DNA from 2 places in the Streptomyces sp. NPDC051555 genome. Region 2 is predicted to be linked to the other one. Evidence: riboswitches for the same ligand, from Rfam matches in the RefSeq annotation. Region 2 holds a riboswitch; the other holds the start of a gene.
What was found. Region 2 has a riboswitch for glycine ahead of gcvT (glycine cleavage system aminomethyltransferase GcvT). Riboswitches for the same ligand answer to the same signal wherever they lie in the genome.
Positions count from the first base shown of each region.

Region 1 (9,989 bases), on a different contig from region 2:
TCTCGGAGCGGTGCTGGTGGAAGACCGGGTGGCTCAGATAGGCGTCCGAGCGCAGCAGCCCCTCGGGCAGCGTGTCGGCGGTGACCTCGTCCAGCGCCTCGATGTCCGCGGTGACGCCGAAGGCGGCCCACACGGCGTCGATGTCGGCGCGCAGGGTGGTCTCGTCACAGGAGACGGAGACGTGGTCGGCGTCGACCCGGTAGAGGTTGACCCCGGCCTCGCGGGCGGCGGCCACGACCCCGTCGGCCTTGCCGGGCACCCGCGCGGTGACCGTGTCGAAGTACGAGCCGTGCACCAGCTCCACGCCGCCGGCGGTCAGGCCCGCGGCGAGCAGGGTGGCGTAGCGGTGGGTGCGGCGGGCGATCGTCCGCAGGCCGTCGGGGCCGTGGTAGACGGCGTACATGGCGGCCATGACGGCGAGCAGCACCTGCGCGGTACAGATGTTGCTGGTGGCCTTCTCGCGGCGGATGTGCTGCTCGCGGGTCTGCAGGGCCAGGCGGTAGGCCTTGTTGCCGTCGGCGTCGACGGAGACGCCCACCAGGCGGCCGGGCAGCGAGCGGGCGTGCTTCTCCTGGACGGCCATGTAACCGGCGTGCGGACCGCCGAAGCCCATCGGGACGCCGAAGCGCTGGGTGGTGCCGATGGCGATGTCCGCGCCGAGCGCACCCGGGGAGGTGAGCAGGGTCAGGGCGAGCAGGTCGGCGGCGACGGCGACGATCGCGCCGAGGTCGTGCGCCTGGTCGATGACCGGCTTGATCTCGCGGACCGCACCGGAGGCGCCCGGGTACTGGAGGAGCACGCCGAAGACGCCGCGCTCGGCGATCTCGGCCGGGATGCCCTCGGACAGGTCCGCGACCACGACCTCGACCCCGGTGGGCTCGGCGCGCGTCTCGATGACCGCGATGGTCTGCGGCAGCGTGTCCGCGTCGATGAGGAAGACCCCGCCCTTGACCTTGCCCACGCGGCGGGCGAGCTGCATGGCCTCGGCGGCGGCGGTGCCCTCGTCGAGCAGGGAGGCGCCGGAGGTCGGCAGCCCGGTCAGGTCGGCGACGACCGTCTGGAAGTTCAGCAGCGCTTCGAGGCGCCCCTGCGAGATCTCGGGCTGGTACGGCGTGTACGCCGTGTACCAGGCCGGGTTCTCCATGACGTTGCGCAGGATCACCGGCGGCGTGAAGGTGCCGTAGTAACCGAGGCCGATCATCGGGGTCAGGACCTGGTTGCGGTCGGCCAGCGAACGCAGCTCGGCGAGCACCTCGGCCTCGGTGCGGGCACCCGGCAGGTTCAGCGCCTCGGCGCTCTTGATGACGTCCGGCACCGCGGCGGCGGTCAGATCGTCCAGGGAGCCGTAGCCCACCTGGGCCAGCATCTTCGCCTGCGCCTCGGCATCCGGGCCGATGTGGCGCTGCTCGAAGGGGATGCCTCGCTCCAGCTGGGAGAGCGGAATGCGGTTGGCGGTCATGTACGGAGGCCTCCTGGTCGTACGACCTGCGAGGGGTACCACGGCGCGGGCACCCGGACGGCCTCCCCCTCTGTCATCTCAACCTGAGAGCTTCACCGGGCCTCCTGGGGATCGCCCGTGGAGGTCCGGCTTTCACCGTCGGTGAGGAAGGGCACCGGAACTGCGATCCGTCGCCCGTCCTGCTTTCCAGAGTGGCCTCGTCCGTGCGGTACGTCTGCCTGAGAGATTCCGGGGAGGAGTTGCTCCTTCGGCGCCTCCGACGAACTCGATCGGAGGACTCTCCCGCACAGGGTCAGCAGCCGTTCCCCAGCCTACCAGCGAGGATCTGGGCACTCCCTCGAGTGGCCCCCTCCCCGGAAATGCACTTTTGTAGTCATTACGGAGGAGTTGCGACCAAATGGAGGCGACCGTGCAGACCGACATCGATCCGCGCAGCCTGATCGGCCGCAAGGCGTTCGACCGCAATGGAACCAAGATCGGCACCGTCGACGAGGTCTACCTCGACGATGCCACGGGCGTCCCGGAATGGGCCGCCGTACGGACCGGACTCTTCAGCCGGGACGCCTTCGTCCCGCTGGAACCGAGCGAGGTGGTGGGCGACACCCTGCGGGTTCCCTTCGAACGCGCCCTGATCAAGGACGCCCCCGATTTCGGGGTGGGCCGCCACCTCTCCCCCGAACAGGAGCTCCAGCTCTACCACCACTACGGCCTGGACGTGACCCTGCCGAGTGACTTCCACCACGGCGACCGCGACTTCGGCCGCCTCGCCGGCGGCGAGGCCTAGGCCGGGGTCACCCGCCCGCAGGTCCGTCATCCGGCGGTTCCTTCTTTGGCATGTCCCCCGTCAGGTTCGGCATGTTCGCCGTCCGGCTCCCCGACCAGGGGCAGCGGATCGGACGGTTCCAGGTCGGGGTCGTCCACCCGGAAGGTGCGCACCCGGCCCGGCGGCGATCCCGGCCGCTCGAAACGGACAGTCACCCTCCCCACCCCGCTGCCCTGCACCCAGCCGGGCCCGTACTCCCCGTGGCGCACATCGGTCCCCGCCGGCCACCTCCGTTCCTGCGGGGGCTCCCCCACGGGCGCGTCCGCGGCCCCGGTCCCGGCCGCCGCCTGCGCGCGTACGGGCGCCCCCGCGCCCCCGTCGGCTCCGTCGCCCTTGTCCGCTCCCTGCACCCGCGCCCCCGCGGCGGAATCCGGCCCACCGGAATCCCGCTCCCCGGCCACCGCCTCCGCCTCCGCCCGGGCCGCTGCCCGGGCCTCCGCCTCGGCCTCCGCCTGGGCGAACAGGTCCTCCTGCGTGTAGTCGGCCAATCCCGACACCCCCACGCCCAGCAGCCGCACCCCGCCCGTCGTGTCGATCCCCTCCAGCAACCGCGCCGCCGCCTCCCGGACCACCGCCGGATCGTCCGTCGGCCCCCGCAGGGTCTCCGACCGGGTCAGCGTGGAGAAGTCGTAGCGGCGCACCTTGAGCACGATCGTCCGCCCCGAGTGCCCCGACGCGCGCAGCCGCCCCACGCACCGCTCCGCGAGCCGCTGCACCTCGCCGCGGATCCGGACCCGGTCGTGCAGGTCCACGTCGAAGGTGTCCTCGACCGAGACGGACTTCGCGTCCCGTTCCGCGACCACGGGCCGGTCGTCCAACCCCAGCGCCATCCGGTACAGCGCCACCCCGTGCGCCCGCCCGGTCATCCGGACCAGTTCGTCCTCGCCGGCGTCGGCCAGCTCTCCCACCGTGGTGATCCCGGCCCGCCGCAGGTGCTCCCCGGTGGCCGGCCCCACCCCGGGCAGGGTCCGCACCGACATGGGCGCCAGCAGTTCCCGCTCGGTCCCCGGCTCGATCAGCAACAGCCCGTCCGGCTTGGCGCCCTCCGAGGCCACCTTGGCCAGCATCTTGGACCCGGCCAGCCCCACCGAGGCGCTGAGCCCCGTCGCCGCCCGGATGTCCGCCCGCAGCCGCTCGGCCGTGACCCGGGCCCCGGCCGAGTCGAAGGCCGCGCCGCCCGCCTCCAGGTCCACGAAGGCCTCGTCCAGGCTGAGCGGCTCCACCAGCGGCGACAGCTCGCGCAGCCGCGCCATCACGAGGTCGCTGACCGCCCGGTACAGGGTGAAGCGCGGGATCAGATAGGCCCCGTTCGGGCAGAGCCGCCGGGCCTGGGCGGTGGGCATCGCCGAATGCACCCCGAAGCGCCGCGCCTCGTACGAGGCCGTCGCGACCACCCCGCGCGGGCCGAGCCCACCGACGATCACGGCCTTCCCGCGCAGGCTCGGCTTCGCCGCCTGCTCCACGGAGGCGTAGAAGGCGTCCATGTCCAGATGCAGGATGGTCGGCGCGGCTCTCACGCCACCGATGCTGCCCTACGCCACTGACAACGCCCCCGACGCACGTCCGGCGCGCCCCGCGAGGAGCGTCCGGCGCGCCCCGGGGGCGGTCCGAAAGGGGTCCGGACGGGGCCGACCGCGGCCCCGCCGACCCGAGGGCCTCAGCCCGCCCGGTTGCGGCGCGCGGCCAGCTCGTCGGCCGGGTTGTGCCCGACCAGCGTCTCGCCCGTCTCCACGCGTTCCCCGTGCAGCTGCGACAGCGCCTTCTCGACGTCCCGCCACACCACTCCGACGGCGATCCCGAAGATCCCCTGCCCGCCCTGGAGCAGGCCCACGACCTCGTCCGGTGAGGTGCACTCGTAGACGGTCGCGCCGTCGCTCATGAGCGTCATCCGCTCCAGGTCGCGAAAGCCCCGGTCGCGCAGGTGCTGGACGGTGGTGCGGATGTTCTGCAGCGCCACCCCGGTGTCCAGGAAGCGTTTGACGATCTTGAGGACGACCACGTCCCGGAAGCTGTAGAGCCGCTGGGTACCGGATCCGCCGGCCGCGCGCACGCTGGGCTCGACGAGCCCGGTCCGCGCCCAGTAGTCGAGCTGCCGGTAGGTGATGCCCGCGGCGGCGCAGGCCGTGGGCCCGCGGTAGCCGATCTCCCCGGCGGCCTGCTCGCCGTCCTCCGGGCCGGGCGGCACGGATTCCGGCTGACGGCGCGCGGCACCCACCGCCCCGCCGTGCAGCGCGTACGGTCCGCCCTCACTCCGTGCGGGGATGCCCCCGGTCGTACCGTCGCCCGTGATCCTCACGCCGACCCTCCGTCCTTGACCTGCCACCTTGAAGGTAGGCAGTCACCCGGGGTGCGTCAACGATCGCCACACTCGGCACGCCGAGTGATAATCACCCTGAGAGTGGTTTCCCGTATCCCTTAGCGGGGAAAGGCTACTCGAATGGGCTGACTTTCCCTTGAGGACGACTCGGCCGACACCTCACTGATTGCTGCTGCCGAAGTCCTCCGGCGAGATCTGGTCGAGGAACTCGCGGAACTTCTCCACCTCGTCCTCCTGCTCGTCCGGAATCGCAATTCCGGCATCGTCCAGCACCCCGTCGCTCCCGTAGATCGGCGTCCCGGTGCGCAGGGCCAGCGCTATGGCGTCGGACGGCCTCGCGCTCACCTCGACCCCGCTGGCGAAGACGAGCTCCGCGTAGAAGACGCCCTCCCGCAGATCCGTGATCCGGACCTCGGTGAGTTCCTCGCCGATCGCCTCCAGCACGTCCTTGAACAGGTCGTGCGTCAGCGGCCGGGCAGGGGCCATCCCCTGCTGGGCGAAGGCAATGGCAGTAGCCTCCCCAGGACCGATCCAGATGGGGAGGTACCGATCGCCTCCCACTTCACGCAGGAGCACGATCGGTTGGTTGGAGGGCATTTCAACCCGGACACCCACAACGTCGAGCTCGTTCACACAGCAACCCTAGGACCTGCCCGGCCGGTTTGGGTAGTCGGGGCCCCGCGAGTCAGTGCAGTCGGACCCCGAGAGCGGTCTGTACGAGCGCCTCGTGGAGCCGTACGGAGATGCCCGCGAGCTCTTTCAGGGTGGCCTCGGCATGGGCCCTGGTCTGGGGATTGCGGTGCCGCCGCAGCGGTGCGACCACCTGTTCCACCAGCCCGGCCTCCCGGTCCGCCGCGGCCTTCATCGCGCGCAGATGGCGCGGCTCCAGGCCGAAGCGACCCAGTTCCGCCACCAGCCGGGCCACGGTGACGGCCCCGGCGTCGAATCCGCCCTCCGGTGCCTCCGCCAGGAGCCCGTAGGACTCCCACTCGACCAGCTGTACCTCGTCCACCTCGGCGGCGGCCAGCAGCTCGGCCCGGCCGACGCGGGCCACGGTGGGCCGGCTCCGGCTGATCTCGCCCAGCACCGCGGCCACCACCGCCGCCCCGGCGGCGTCGCCGTCAGCGGGTGCGGCGGGGGCGGGGATACGAATCTGCTCGCCCCGTTCGAGCGCGTCGAGCTGGTCCTTGATGACCTTCAGCGGCAGGTAGTGGTCGCGCTGCAACCGCAGGATCCTGGCCAGCCGCTCGACGTCGTCGGGACTGAACTTGCGATATCCGGAAGGTGTGCGCCGGGGCTCGACCAGCCCCTCCGCTTCGAGGAACCGGATCTTGGAAATCGTGACTTCGGGAAACTCGTCGCGCAGCGTGGTGAGCACCGTGCCGATGCTCACCAGCCGCCCGCCCGAGCCGGCGGTGCCGTGTCCGGCACCGCCCGTCGAGGTACGCAGCATGGACCTTCCCTGTGGTCTCCCCGGGGCGGGCCCGGGGAGACGGTCAGATGCCCCGCTGGCTCGCGTAGAAGACCAGCCGGTACTTGCCGATCTGGACCTCGTCGCCGTTGTGCAGGACGACCGAGTCGATCGGCTCACGGTTCACGTACGTGCCGTTGAGGCTGCCCACGTCGGAGACGGTGAAGCCACCGTCCTGGCCCCTGCGGAAGTCGACGTGCCGCCGGGAGACGGTGACGTCGTCCAGGAAGATGTCGCTCTGCGGGTGGCGCCCGGCCGTGGTCAGTTCGCCGTCCAGCAGGAAGCGGCTGCCGGAGTTCGGGCCGCGCCGCACGATGAGCAGCGCGGAGCCCGGAGGCAGTGCTTCCACCGCGGCCTGGGCCTCGGGGGACAGCGAGGACGACACGTGCTGTCCGGACACCTCGGCCTCGTAGGCCTCCAGGCCCGAGATCGAGATGGTGGACGTGGTCTCCGAAGCACGCTCCGGCGTCAGGCCCGGCCGCAGCGGCGCCCCGCAGTTGGAGCAGAACCGGCTGGCCGCATCGCTGCGGTGGCCACACCTGCTGCAAACCTGCTCGGCCGACATGGACGGCTCCTCGCGCCGCGGGTGCCCCGCGGAGGCATTGGTGGCATACGGGTCGGGGTCAAACCCTCCACCCGTACTTGAGGTTGATGGTTCACCGAAACCTATGCGTCCGGAACCGGCAGGGTCAACAGCCGACGCGCCGTACGCGCCCGAATTGTCACCCGCCCCGGCGACCTCGTCGCGGAAGAGCGGCCGGTCGCCCTGCGCCTCCACGTCACCATGTCCCGCACGGTGCTTGGGCGCACCGCTCTCCTCGCGGTTCTTCTTGCCGAACAACTTCTCAAACAACTTCACGGGCGATTCCCCTTGACCGAAACAGACCCGCCCGTGGGGCAGGACGAACTCCGAATACTCACACCTGCCGACCCGGACATTCTCACAACGTCCGTCACCACCAGACAGTTTCCACCACGCACCGCTTCTTCGGTGCGTCGACCCCCCGCAGGCATCCGCCCACGTGAGCCGCTCCACATCCCGCCCGGTCTCATGACGATGACGACCGAGCGTAGTCAGGCTGCTTCGCAGCCCGCAAGGCGTCCACAACGATCTTCGCCGATCGTACGACGGTGGCGTTGGCCTGTTCCTTCTCCAGCGTCTGGATGACGCCGCCGGGAATGTTGAGGGCCGGCTCCAGGTCCTGCGGCTTTCCGATCACCCTGAATTCATAGGGTTGTGTGATCTTCCTGCCGTCGATCGCGACCCCGCCGCCCTCGTCCGAGAAGTACGTGCTCGCGACGACGCGCACGCCGTTGATCTGGATGGCCTCTGCTCCCGCCGCCCGCAACTCCTGGATGGTGTCCAGCAGCTTGTCCGACTGCACCTGGCCCTTGGTGTCGGTGACCTTGAGCGTGATGCCCGGCCCCTGCGCCGCCACGGTACCCGCCAGGATCCCCAGTTGGCGTTCCTTCTCGACCGTCTGCTTGCGCGCCTCGTCGGCCTGGTTGGAGCTCGACTCCAGCTCCTTGCGCTGGTCCACCAACTTCTGCTTCTCGTCTTCCAGCCGCTTGGTGCGCCCGTCCAGCTCGTCGAGGATGCGCACCAGGTCCTCCTGGCGCGCCCCGCGCAGGGCACTGGAGTCGCTGTTGTGGCGCACCTGGATGGCGAGCCCCAGTCCGAGGACGAACAGCAACAGGGCGACGATCAGTTGGGCCCGGCTCACCCGCGGCGGCCAGAGCCCCGCGGCCAGCCGCTGGCGCCCCGTCTGTTCGGTAGACGCGGAAGGGGCCCCTGACGGTTCCACGGGCCCCGTGGGAGCTGCGGGCCGGGTGGGCTCGGGCGGAGTGTTCTCGTCCGTACTCATGGCCTCACGCCCGGAAGACGTGCCGACGGATGGCCGCGGCGTTGGAGAAGATCCGGATGCCGAGGACCACGACGACGCCGGTGGACAGCTGCGCGCCGACGCCGAGCTTGTCGCCGAGGAAGACGATGAGCGCCGCGACCACCACGTTGGACAGGAACGACACCACGAAGACCTTGTCCACGAAGATGCCGTCCAACATCGCGCGCAGCCCACCGAACACCGCGTCGAGCGCGGCCACGACGGCGATCGGCAGATATGGCTCGACGACGGCCGGCACCTCGGGCCGGACCAGAAGTCCGGCCACCACCCCGGCCACCAGGCCCAGTACCGCGATCACGATGCACCCTTCTTCGGATCTTCTGCTGTGGCTGTGGCTGTGCGTACGGTCAGGCTCGACGCGGCCGGCAGCCGTACCTCGTTCTCCGCGGACAGGGTGTACCGGATCCCGTAGCTCTCCTGGAGCACGTGCAGGTACTGCCCGTCCACGCTGTCCTGGAACTCCGTGTTCAGCCGCTTCTTGTCGCCGACCGCGAGGATCTCGTACGGCGGCACCAGCGGCTTGTTGTCGACCAGTATCGCGTCACCGGCGGCCCGGATCGCCGACAGCGCCGTCAGCCGCTGCCCGTTGATCGCCACGGCCTCCGCCCCGGCCTGCCAGAGGCCGTTGACGATCCGCTGCATGTCCCGGTCCCGCAAGCGGCCGGTGTCCGAGAAGCCCGCGCTCTCCCGCGGACCGTTGCCGTTGCCCGTGGAGGCACCCTTCGCGTCGTCCACCGTCAGCTTGATGCCGGGTCCGCGGACCTCGGTCGCTCCGGAGAGCAGCGCCAACAGCTCGCCCTGGTCACCGCCGTGCTGCTTGAGGGCCGCGCGCTGGCGGCCCGCGACGTCGTCGCGCAGCCGCTCGATGTCCTTCTCCAGGCCGTCCGCGTGGTCGTCGGCCCGCTCGACGCGGGAGATCAGCTCCTCCCGCTCCTTGGCCAGCACCGGAGCGGCTATCCGTGCCTGCGCGGCACCCAGCGTCACGACCATGGCGGCGAGCACGAGCCCGGCCGCCAGCGCCAGTTTGGCCTTGAGGTTGCGCGGCAGACCCGACGTGCCCTCCGCCTCGCGCCGGGCCGCGGCTTCCGCATAGCCCTCGTCGAGACTGTGGTCCATCACGTGCGTCAGCAGCGACATGGATGCGTCCGGGCGCACCGGCGGTTTCGCCGAACTCCGGTTGTTGGGCGGCTGCGACATGCCGCACATCGTCGCATGTCGCACCGGCCGACACCGAATGCTGCCGTCCGCCGGGCCGGGAACCACGCTGCGTGGCCCCGGCCCGCGGACCCGGGTCAGTCCCCGGCACCGTCCAGGACGCCCGCCCACTCCTCCAGTAGGGCCTGCGCGGACGCGTCATCGGGACCTTCGGCCCACAGGTGCGTCACGGCCTCCGCCGGGTCCGGCAGGACGAGCGCCCACCGCCCGTCGGCCTCGACCACGCGCACCCCGTCGGTCGTGTCCACCTGCCGGTCCCCCGCGGCCTCCACCACGCGCCGCATGACCAGGCCCTTGACCGCCCACGGCGTGGGCACGTCCCGCTTGAGGACGTGCGCCCGCGGGATCCGGGCGTCGATCTGGCTCAGCGTGAGCTGCGTGCGCGCCACCAGCCCGATCAGCTGGACGAAGGCGGCCGACCCGTCGAAGACGCTGCTGAACTCCGGGACGATGTATCCGCCCCGGCCGTCCCCGCCGAAGATCGTGGTCTCCGCCCGGCCCACCCGGGTCAGGTCGTCGGGCGAGGTCGTCGTCCACTCCACCTGCGTGCCGTGGTACGCCGCCACCTGCTCCGCGATCCGGGTCGTGGTCACCGGCAGCGCCACCCGACCGCTGCGACGCTCCGCCGCGACCAGGTCCAGCAGCACCAGCAGCGCCCGGTCGTCCTCGATGATCCGGCCCCGCTCGTCCACGAGCGAGATCCGCTCGCCGACCGGGTCGAAGCGCACGCCGAAGGCCGCGCGCGAGGAGGCGACGATCTCCCCGAGGCGTACCAGGGCGGCCCGCCGGGACTCGGCGGT
Region 1 covers NZ_JBITDP010000002.1:989,181-999,169, forward strand. Annotated here, with positions in the region: gene gcvP (aminomethyl-transferring glycine dehydrogenase) at 1-1,459, opposite strand, end outside; glycine riboswitch at 1,656-1,754, opposite strand; gene ACIBEA_RS08370 (PRC-barrel domain-containing protein) at 1,857-2,243, shown strand; gene ACIBEA_RS08375 (DNA polymerase IV) at 2,270-3,799, opposite strand; gene ACIBEA_RS08380 (MerR family transcriptional regulator) at 3,940-4,578, opposite strand; gene ACIBEA_RS08385 (bifunctional nuclease family protein) at 4,759-5,232, opposite strand; gene ACIBEA_RS08390 (MerR family transcriptional regulator) at 5,285-6,052, opposite strand; gene ACIBEA_RS08395 (FHA domain-containing protein) at 6,096-7,037, opposite strand; gene ACIBEA_RS08400 (DUF881 domain-containing protein) at 7,120-7,935, opposite strand; gene ACIBEA_RS08405 (small basic family protein) at 7,940-8,272, opposite strand; gene ACIBEA_RS08410 (DUF881 domain-containing protein) at 8,269-9,180, opposite strand; gene ACIBEA_RS08415 (mannose-1-phosphate guanyltransferase) at 9,267-9,989, opposite strand, start outside.
Region 1: it holds a riboswitch for glycine, as region 2 does, so the genes downstream of both, gcvP (aminomethyl-transferring glycine dehydrogenase) here and gcvT (glycine cleavage system aminomethyltransferase GcvT) in region 2, are expected to answer to the same signal.

Region 2 (9,989 bases):
GGCTGCCGATGACCACGGAGACGACGGCCGCCAGGAAGGCGACGGTCAGGGAGATGCGGGCGCCGTAGACGATCCGGCTGAACACGTCGCGACCGTTGGTGGGTTCGACGCCGAGCAGGAAGTCGGAACTCATTCCGCCGTAGGAGCCGATCGGCGTGCCCAGGTTCGGGTCGATCAGGTCCTCGTGGAACTCGTTGGGCGGGTGGCCCAGCAGGCTCACGATCTGCGGCGCGAACACCGCCACCAGGATCAGGAGGAGCACGACGATGCCGCCCGTGAGCGCGACCTTGTCGCGCTTGAGCCGCATCCAGGCGATGCGGCCGGGTGAGCGGCCTTCGATGGCCTTGGCTGGGACGTCGGCTACGGACACGGGAGCGGGCGTTTCCGCGCTCGTGTCATGCAGTGGTGCCGTCATCGTGGTGGGGACCCCTCTCGGCCGACGGGTGGGTCGGCCCATGCCCGCCGCTGTGGCGGCGTTGGTGCGGAGTGGCGCTCGGAGTGCGTGGGACTGTGCGCCCGGGTGTGACCGTGCGGCACACGGGAGTGCACGGAACTGCGGGGACTGCGCGTACTGCGGGGACTGCGTTTGCTTCAGTGCGTTGGCTTCGGTGGCGCGTGCTGCGTGGTGCGTGAGGTGCAGGAACCGCTGGAAGTGCAAGGTGAAGTGCAGAGTGAAATGCAGATGCCGAGCCGGGTAACAGCAGGACTGATCGGCTCTTGGGTGGGGAGTCTTCATGGGGCCCTCGATCACCCGCCAGACCCGCAGATGAATGGATGCGCAACCGTGATGTGCGGACCCGTGACCCGCTATCCGGACTTCGCTGGCCCCTCAGCGGAGCAAGACCGTCCGTTCGGTACACAATCGGACATCCGGGTCAACTCTCGCTTCTCGTGTGCTATTTGGACACGGGCGACGGGGCAAATCAGGACAACGCAAAGGCCGCACGGAAGCGGGTTCCATGCGGCCTGATACGGCGGTCTCAGCAGGTGGTCAGTACGCCGGCGCCTGACCCTCGCGGTCGTAGAACGGCCGCGCCTGGGCGCGCAGCCACATCGCGACGGGATCGTGCTCGTCGGCGAGCGCGACCGTGCACACCGGTACGCCCTCGGGCACGGCCCCCACGGACTGGCGCATCATCTCGCGCACCGACTCCAGCGCGGGCACGGAGGCGTCGTAGAGGTCGAGGCCCACGGCGAGGTAGGGCGAGCCGAGCACCGGCTGGACCCAGGCGCGCCGCAGCGAGCGCACGGCGGGCGTGCGGTGGGCGTGCTGGGTGAGCAGTCCGTAGAACTGCGGGAGCTCGATCGAGGGCTCGGACAGCCGCAGCGGCCCGGCGGGCATCCGGTCCAGGCCCGTGGCGATCCGACGCAGGTCGGCCCAGGGAATGCCGAGGCCGCCGCCCTGGGCGTGCGGATTGAGCCACAGACCCCAGCGGTCCGGGTAGAGGGCGCGGGCGACGTCGCGCCCGGTCACCACCTCGTAGCCGCGGTTCCAGCCGCTCGCGGCCAGCTCCTGCGGGGAGGTCACGCAGGGCGCGTAACCGAGCCCCTCCACCTCCATGCCCCCGTACTGGGCGTCCGGCGAGCCGGACTGCCCCTGCCACAGCAGCATCCACAGCCGGCCCTCGGCCAGCCCGTGGAGCAGCTGCTCGTAGCTGTCGTAGCGCCCGGGTGTCACCTGGCGCAGCATGTGCTCGACCTGCCCGGCCGCGGCCGTGCCTGACGCACTCACCCGGTACCCCTCTTCGTCCGCCCGTCGTCCACGCGTACCCCCGGGCCACGCGTGCGTCCGGGCAATGCGAACAGCTTAAGCGCGACTACGGCAGGTAGAACGGGCGCACGCGCTCACGGATCCAATCCGCCACCGGGTCCTCGACCGCGTCGAGCAGGATCAACTGCACCTGCCAGGGCGGTTGGACCCGCCCCAGGGCCCGTCCCAGGGCGTCCATCGGGGCGTTGCGGTGCTCCGGTTCCCATCCCAGCAGGCGGACACCGACGTACAGCTGCGGGGCCGCGCCCTCGACGCTGGCCAGGCAGCGGTGGGCGGCGGCGACCACCCCGCTGGCCCGGAACTCCTCGGCGGCGGCGGCCAGGAAGTCCACGGGGTCCTCCTGCCAGTCCGGCTCGTACAGCCGGACCCGGCCGCCCGTGGCCGGGCCGTCCAGCTCGCTGCGGCCGGTCCGGCAGAGCAGCGCCACGGCGGGCGGCGGCAGCGGGACGCCGACGGCGCCCTCGGGGTTCACGGCGATGCCGAGCTGCGGGGGCAGGCCGCGGGCGAACTCGACGGCGGGTGCGACGACGAAGTCCATGCCCGTGCCCACGCAGGCCAGGAACTGCGCCTCGGAGCTGTAGACGGGCGCGTAGGCGTCGCCGCCGATGTCCATGGTCGCCAGGGTCAGGCTCCCCGCGTCGGGGCCGCCGCCGGCGGGCAGCGGTACCCAGACGTGACTGCGGGCCAGGGTCTCCAGGATCCGCGGTCCGGCCTGCGGGTCGCCCATCGCCGTGCCCAGGACCGCTTCGAGTTCGTTGGCCGGCCAGCCACTGCCCTGCATGCCCGTGTCTCCCCGTGTGCGTACGGTCGCGAAGGCCGCCGCGGCGCCGGTCCGTGGACCGGCGGCCCGTGGGCCCTGTCACCGGTGAGGCTAATGCGTCCCGGGCCCGGAGCCGAAGCCGATCCGGGTCACCCGGGCCGCCGCCGCCCGGTCGAGCAGGACGGCGGAGGCGCAGCCCGCCGGCAGCCGGCCCGCTTCCGCCTCGCGCAGCAGCCGGGTGACCGCGCCGCGGTGCCGGGCGAAGGCGTAGGTCGACACTCCGCGCCCCCGGGCCGCCTGCCCGGCCAGCGCCTCCTCGGCGGTGGCGTCGAGCAGCACCAGGTGCAGGGCCCGGCCGCGGCGGCGGGCGGCCCCGGCCAGCAGCGCCCGTACCCAGGTCTGCGTGCCGCAGTCGTGGACGACGGCGGAGTCCCCCGAGCGCAGCACGCGCCACAGCCCCCAGTAGTGCGCGGCGCGCACCAGCGGGCGGTAGGCGGCGTACGGCAGCGCCCGGGGCATCCGGCGCTCCCAGCGCTCGCGGGCGTCCTGGGAGTCGATCCCGCCGCCCGCGACGGCCCGCTTGATGAGGGTGCTCTTGCCGCCGCCGGGCAGGCCGGACACGACGACGATGTCGCCTTCGGCGAAGCCGAGGCGGGCCGGGCCGCGGCTCGCGCTCCCCCGGCCGCGCAGGTCCCGCACGGCGGCCACGGGGGCCGCGGGGACCGCTCCATCGGCGGCCGTGCCCCGTGGTCGGTGCCCCGGCTGGACCGGTACGGCGCCCACCGGCGCACCCACCGGCGCACCCGCTCCCGCCACCGTCCCGGCCGCCGCTCCTGCCGTCGTCCCCGCTGCCGCGCCGAATCTGCGCACAGTGATCGCCTCCCCCGGATCGGGTCACCAGGACCCTTGCCCCCTGAGTGTAAAGAGACGGTAATGCGGCGGACATGGTTCCGGTCGGGTCATCGCGCCGGATCGGGAGCCGGCGCGGGAGGACGGGCCGGGGCGCGGGTCACATCCGGGACCCGCACCCCCATGCGCGGCCGGGCCGTGCAATGATGTGCGCCATCTGGACCCAACTGCATAAAGGCCGCTTGAATCCGCGCGGGAGAGTCCCGGGAGTTGCTCCGCACCCCGGGCGCCGAAGGAGCAAGACCCTCCCTTGAATCTCTCAGGCCCCGTACCGCGTGGATGAGGCAGATCTGAAAAGCGAGCCGTACCGCCTTCTGGCCGGTGCGCTCCACCCAAGGTGCAAGTCGAGGAACTCTCGGCGAACCTCTCAGGTTCCGATGACAGATGGGGAGGATCATCCTCGTCATGTCATGCCCTGTCGACGCCCCGGGACCTGGGAGCCACACCCATGAGCACTGCCCCCCGCCTGACCGCCCTTGACGCGCTGCACCGTTCCCTCGGTGCGACGATGACCGACTTCGCGGGCTGGGACATGCCGCTGCGCTACGGCAGCGAGCGCGACGAGCACAACGCCGTGCGCACCCGGGCCGGCCTCTTCGACCTCTCCCACATGGGCGAGATCACGCTGACCGGCCCCGAGGCCGTCAAGGTCCTCGACTTCGCCCTGGTCGGCAACATCTCCACCGTCGGAGTCGGCCGCGCCCGCTACACGCACATCTGTCGCGAGGACGGCGGCATCCTCGACGACCTGATCGTCTACCGCCTCGGCGAGACGGAGTTCATGGTCGTCGCCAACGCCTCCAACGCCCAGGTCGTCCTGGACGCGATCACCGAGCGCGCCGCCGGCTTCGACGCCAAGGTCCGCGACGACCGCGACGCGTACGCCCTGCTCGCGATCCAGGGGCCGGAGTCCCCCGACATCCTGAAGTCGCTCACCGACGCCGACCTCGACGGGCTGAAGTACTACGCCGGTCTGCCCGGAACGGTCGCCGGGGTGCCCGCGCTGATCGCGCGCACCGGCTACACCGGCGAGGACGGCTTCGAGCTGTTCGTCTCCCCCGAGCACGCCGTGGAGCTGTGGCAGGCGCTGACCGAGGCGGGCGAGGGCGTCGGCCTGATCCCCTGCGGCCTGTCCTGCCGCGACACGCTGCGCCTGGAGGCGGGCATGCCGCTGTACGGGCACGAGCTGACGACCGCGCTGACCCCGTTCGACGCGGGCCTGGGCCGGGTCGTGAAGTTCGAGAAGGAGGGCGACTTCGTCGGCCGCGCCGCCCTGGAGGCCGCCGCCGAGCGCGCCGCCTCCGCGGCCCCGCGCAAGCTCGTCGGCCTGATCGCCGAGGGCCGCCGGGTCCCGCGCGCCGGGTTCCCGGTCGTGGCCGACGGCCAGGTCATCGGCGAGGTCACCTCGGGCGCCCCGTCCCCGACGCTGGGCAAGCCGATCGCGATGGCGTACGTCGACGCGTCGCACGCCGCACCGGGCACCTCCGGCGTCGGCGTGGACATTCGCGGTACGCATGAGCCGTACGAGGTCGTGGCCCTGCCGTTCTACAAGCGTCAGAAGTGACGCTTCCCCCCATCGGGAAGCCCGCTCCGCGCACCACGACGGACACCACGGCGGACGTCACGGCGCACCTCGCGCCGGGCGTCGTGCCTCGTCACACCCCTGTTCATCAGCACTCCCCCGCATCCAGGAGAATCAGGTCATGAGCAACCCCCAGCAGCTGCGTTACAGCAAGGAGCACGAGTGGCTGTCGGACGCCGTGGACGGCGTCGCGACGGTCGGCATCACGGAGTTCGCGGCCAACGCGCTCGGTGACGTCGTCTACGCACAGCTGCCCGCCGTGGGCGACCAGGTGACCGCGGGCGAGACCTGTGGCGAGCTGGAGTCGACCAAGTCCGTCAGCGACCTGTACTCCCCCGTCACGGGCGAGGTCGTCGAGGCCAACCAGGACGTCGTGGACGACCCGGCGCTGGTCAACACCGCTCCGTTCGAGGGTGGCTGGCTGTTCAAGGTGCGCCTCGCGGGCGAGCCGGAAGACCTGCTCAGCGCGGAGCAGTACGCCGAGCTCACCCACTCCGACAACTGACCCCAGGGGATCCTGATGTCTGTTCTCAACACCCCGCTGCACGAACTCGACCCGGACGTCGCCGCCGCCGTCGACGCCGAACTCGTGCGCCAGCAGTCGACCCTGGAAATGATCGCGTCGGAGAACTTCGCTCCGGTCGCCGTCATGGAGGCCCAGGGCTCGGTCCTGACCAACAAGTACGCCGAGGGCTACCCCGGTCGCCGCTACTACGGCGGCTGCGAGCACGTCGACGTGGTCGAGCAGATCGCGATCGACCGCATCAAGGCGCTCTTCGGCGCCGAGGCCGCGAACGTGCAGCCGCACTCCGGTGCGCAGGCCAACGCGGCCGCGATGTTCGCGCTGCTGAAGCCGGGCGACACGATCATGGGCCTGAACCTGGCCCACGGCGGTCACCTGACCCACGGCATGAAGATCAACTTCTCCGGCAAGCTCTACAACGTGGTCCCGTACCACGTCGACGAGACCGGCCGGGTGGACATGGCCGAGGTCGAGCGCCTCGCCAAGGAGTCCAAGCCGCAGATGATCGTCGCGGGCTGGTCCGCCTACCCGCGCCAGCTGGACTTCGCCGCCTTCCGCCGCATCGCGGACGAGGTCGGCGCGTACCTGATGGTCGACATGGCGCACTTCGCCGGTCTGGTCGCCGCGGGCCTGCACCCCAACCCGGTGCCGCACGCCCACGTCGTCACCACCACCACGCACAAGACCCTCGGCGGTCCGCGCGGTGGCGTGATCCTGTCCACGCAGGAGCTGGCCAAGAAGATCAACTCCGCGGTCTTCCCGGGTCAGCAGGGCGGCCCGCTGGAGCACGTGATCGCGGCCAAGGCGGTCTCCTTCCTCGTCGCGGCCTCGCCCGAGTTCAAGGAGCGCCAGGAGCGCACCCTGGAGGGCGCGAAGATCATCGCCGAGCGCCTGGTGCAGGAGGACGTCACCAAGGTCGGCGTCTCGGTGCTCTCCGGCGGTACGGACGTCCACCTGGTCCTGGTCGACCTGCGCGACTCCGAGCTGGACGGCCAGCAGGCCGAGGACCGGCTCCACGAGATCGGCATCACGGTCAACCGGAACGCCGTCCCGAACGACCCGCGGCCGCCGATGGTCACCTCGGGCCTGCGGATCGGCACCCCGGCCCTGGCCACCCGCGGTTTCGGCGCCGAGGACTTCACCGAGGTGGCCGAGGTCATCGCCGCCGCGCTGAAGCCCGAGTTCGACGCCGAGGACCTCAAGGCGCGCGTCTCCGCGCTCGCCGCGAAGTTCCCGCTGTACCCGTCGCTCTAGCCACGCCCGGAGGGTCCGGCCCTGTTTTCCACAGGCCCGGGCCCTCTTTGGCGACCAAGGTCCCAGACGGGCGTGCCTTTCTGCCTATGAAATAGCCAAATTACGGCAAATAGGCTTCATGTAAAGGCGCGGCAGCAGCCAGCCAGGCATCCCCCGTCAGGACGGACACCCCATCTCATGGACATGAGCGCAGCGAACAGGAAGGGACTCAGTCTCTTCGCGCTGATCATGATCGGCATCGGTTCGATCTTCGGCTCCGGCTGGCTCTTCGGAGCGGGTACGGCGGCCCAGGTCGCGGGCCCGGCGGCGCTCGTCGCCTGGGTGATCGGCGCCGTCTTCATCGGCATGATCGCCATGTCCTACGCCGAGGTGGGCGCCGCCTATCCGATCCCGGGCGGCATGGCCCGCTACGGCCACCTCTCGCACGGTCCGGTGCTGGGCTTCATCACCGGCTGGGCGGTCTGGATCGCGGTGGCCTCGCTCATCCCGATCGAGTCGATCGCCGCGACCCAGTACATGTCCTCCTGGAGCTTCGGCTGGGCCAAGGACCTGGTCGACGCCCAGTCCCACCAGCTGACCACCTTCGGCATGCTGGTCGCCCTGGCGCTGACCGTGCTGCTGTGGCTGTCCTGCTACTGGTCGGTCCAGCTGCTGGCCCGGATCAACGCGGGGCTGACCCTGGTCAAGTTCGCCATCCCGGTGCTGGCCGTGATCGCGCTGGTCGCCTCCGGCTTCCACACCGAGAACTTCACCGCGCACGGCGGCTTCGCGCCGAACGGCTGGTCCGCCGTCCTGACGGCCGTCACCACCTCCGGCGTGGTCTTCGCCTTCAACGGCTTCCAGGCCGTGGTCAACCTCGGCGGGGCCGCCAAGAACCCCGGCCGCGCCATCCCGATCGCCCTCGTCGGCGCGCTGTCGCTGGGCCTGGTCATCTACCTGGCCCTGCAGGCCGCCTTCCTGGGCGCCGTACCGCCCGAGCACCTCGCGCAGGCCGGCGGCTGGGCCGGAGTGAACTTCAACTCCCCCTTCGCCGAACTCGCCAAGCTGCTGATGATCCACTGGGTCGTGGTGATGCTCCAGTTCGGCGCCTTCATCTCGCCCGCCGGCTCCAACATCGCGAACGTGGCCTCGGCCGCGTACATGGTGCAGAACCTCTCCGAGACCGGCTTCTTCCCCAAGAAGCTCAAGCAGACCCACCCCGTCTACGGCACCGCCCGGCCCGCGATGTGGCTGAACCTCGGCTTCTCCGTCCTGCTGCTGGTCACCGTCGGCCACAGCTGGAAGACCCTGGCCCCGATCATCTCGGCCGCCATGGTCATCTCCTACCTGATCGGCCCCATCGCGGTCGGCGTCTTCCGGGTCACCAAGCCCGGCCTCAAGCGGCCCTTCCGGCTGCCCCTGGCGGCCGTGCTGTGCCCGCTGACCTTCGTCTTCGCGGCCTGCGCGCTGTACTGGTCGAAGTGGCCGAACACCGGCATCGTGACCGCGCTGACCCTGGTGGCGGCCCCGATCGCGGCGGTCGTACTGGCCCGCAAGGGCGAGAAGGACCTGGTCAAGCAGTTCGCCCCGGCCTGGTGGATCGTCGTCTTCCTGGGCTGCCTGTCCCTGCTGTCCTACCTGGGCAGCACCGACTTCGGCGGCACCGGCCGGATCCCGGACGGCCTGGACATCGCCCTGGTCGCGGGCATGGCCCTCGCCGTCTACTACTGGGCCGTGCGGGCCGGCATCAAGGCCCACCGGGACGGGCTCCCGGGCCCGGACCCGGTGCTCGACGCCGACCCCGACGCGGCCGAGCTCGCCGCGGAGCGGCCCGCCGCCGACGAGCGGGGACGTGAGCTGTCGCACGCCTGACCCTTCTGTGACCCGTCCGACAGCCGAGCCGTTCACCTCACCGCGTTAAGCTCGGCTGTCGGACAAAATCCGAACAATCCACCTCTCCTGCCCCCTCCCACCCCACGAGCAGACAAGGGAGTCCGCCACCGTGGCCATCTCCGTCTTCGACCTTTTCTCCATCGGCATCGGTCCGTCCTCGTCCCACACGGTCGGTCCGATGCGCGCCGCGCGCATGTTCGTGAACCGGCTGAAGAAGGACGGTGTCCTCGCCCAGACCTCCTCCGTACGGGCCGAGCTCTTCGGCTCGCTCGGTGCCACCGGGCACGGCCACGGCACCCCCAAGGCCGTCCTGCTGGGCCTGGAGGGCCACTCCCCCCGCTCCGTGAACGTGGAGACCGCCGACGCCGAGGTCGAGCGGATCCGCCAGAGCGGTCGGCTGCGCCTGCTGGGCGCGGAAATAGGCGATGGCCACGAGATCGCCTTCGACGAGCCGAACCAGCTGATCCTGCACCGCCGCCGGTCGCTGCCGTACCACGCGAACGGCATGACCCTCTTCGCCTACGACGAGACGGGCAACCCGCTGCTGGAGAAGACCTACTACTCGGTCGGCGGCGGGTTCGTCGTGGACGAGGACGCGGTCGGCGAGGACCGGATCAAGCTCGACGACACGGTGCTGAAGTACCCCTTCCGCTCCGGTGACGAGATGTTGCGGCTCGCGAACGAGAGCGGCCTGTCGATCTCCTCGATGATGCTGGAGAACGAGAAGGCCTGGCGCACGGAGGAGGAGATCCGCGAGGGCCTCCTGGAGATCTGGCGCGTCATGCAGGCCTGCGTCGCGCGCGGCATGTCCCGCGAGGGCATCCTGCCGGGCGGGCTGCGGGTCAAGCGCCGCGCCGCGGGCACCGCCCGCCAGCTGCGCGCCGAGGGCGACCCGCAGGCGCACGCCATGGAGTGGGCGACGCTGTACGCGATGGCCGTCAACGAGGAGAACGCGGCCGGCGGCCGGGTCGTCACCGCCCCCACCAACGGCGCGGCGGGCATCATCCCGGCGGTCCTGCACTACTACATGAACTTCGTGCCCGGCGCCGACGAGGACGGCGTGGTCCGCTTCCTCCTCTCGGCGGGCGCCATCGGCATGCTGTTCAAGGAGAACGCCTCGATCTCCGGCGCCGAGGTCGGCTGCCAGGGCGAGGTCGGCTCGGCCTGCTCGATGGCGGCGGGCGCCCTCGCCGAGGTGCTGGGCGGCACCCCGGAGCAGGTGGAGAACGCGGCCGAGATCGGCATGGAGCACAACCTGGGCCTGACCTGTGACCCGGTCGGCGGCCTGGTGCAGATCCCGTGCATCGAGCGCAACGGC
Region 2 covers NZ_JBITDP010000009.1:263,878-273,866, reverse strand. Annotated here, with positions in the region: gene ACIBEA_RS20895 (ABC transporter permease) at 1-415, opposite strand, end outside; gene ACIBEA_RS20890 (enhanced serine sensitivity protein SseB C-terminal domain-containing protein) at 992-1,732, opposite strand; gene ACIBEA_RS20885 (enhanced serine sensitivity protein SseB) at 1,818-2,552, opposite strand; gene ACIBEA_RS20880 (AAA family ATPase) at 2,643-3,314, opposite strand; glycine riboswitch at 3,624-3,724, shown strand; gene gcvT (glycine cleavage system aminomethyltransferase GcvT) at 3,889-5,004, shown strand; gene gcvH (glycine cleavage system protein GcvH) at 5,144-5,527, shown strand; gene glyA (serine hydroxymethyltransferase) at 5,543-6,799, shown strand; gene ACIBEA_RS20860 (APC family permease) at 6,977-8,650, shown strand; gene ACIBEA_RS20855 (L-serine ammonia-lyase) at 8,781-9,989, shown strand, end outside.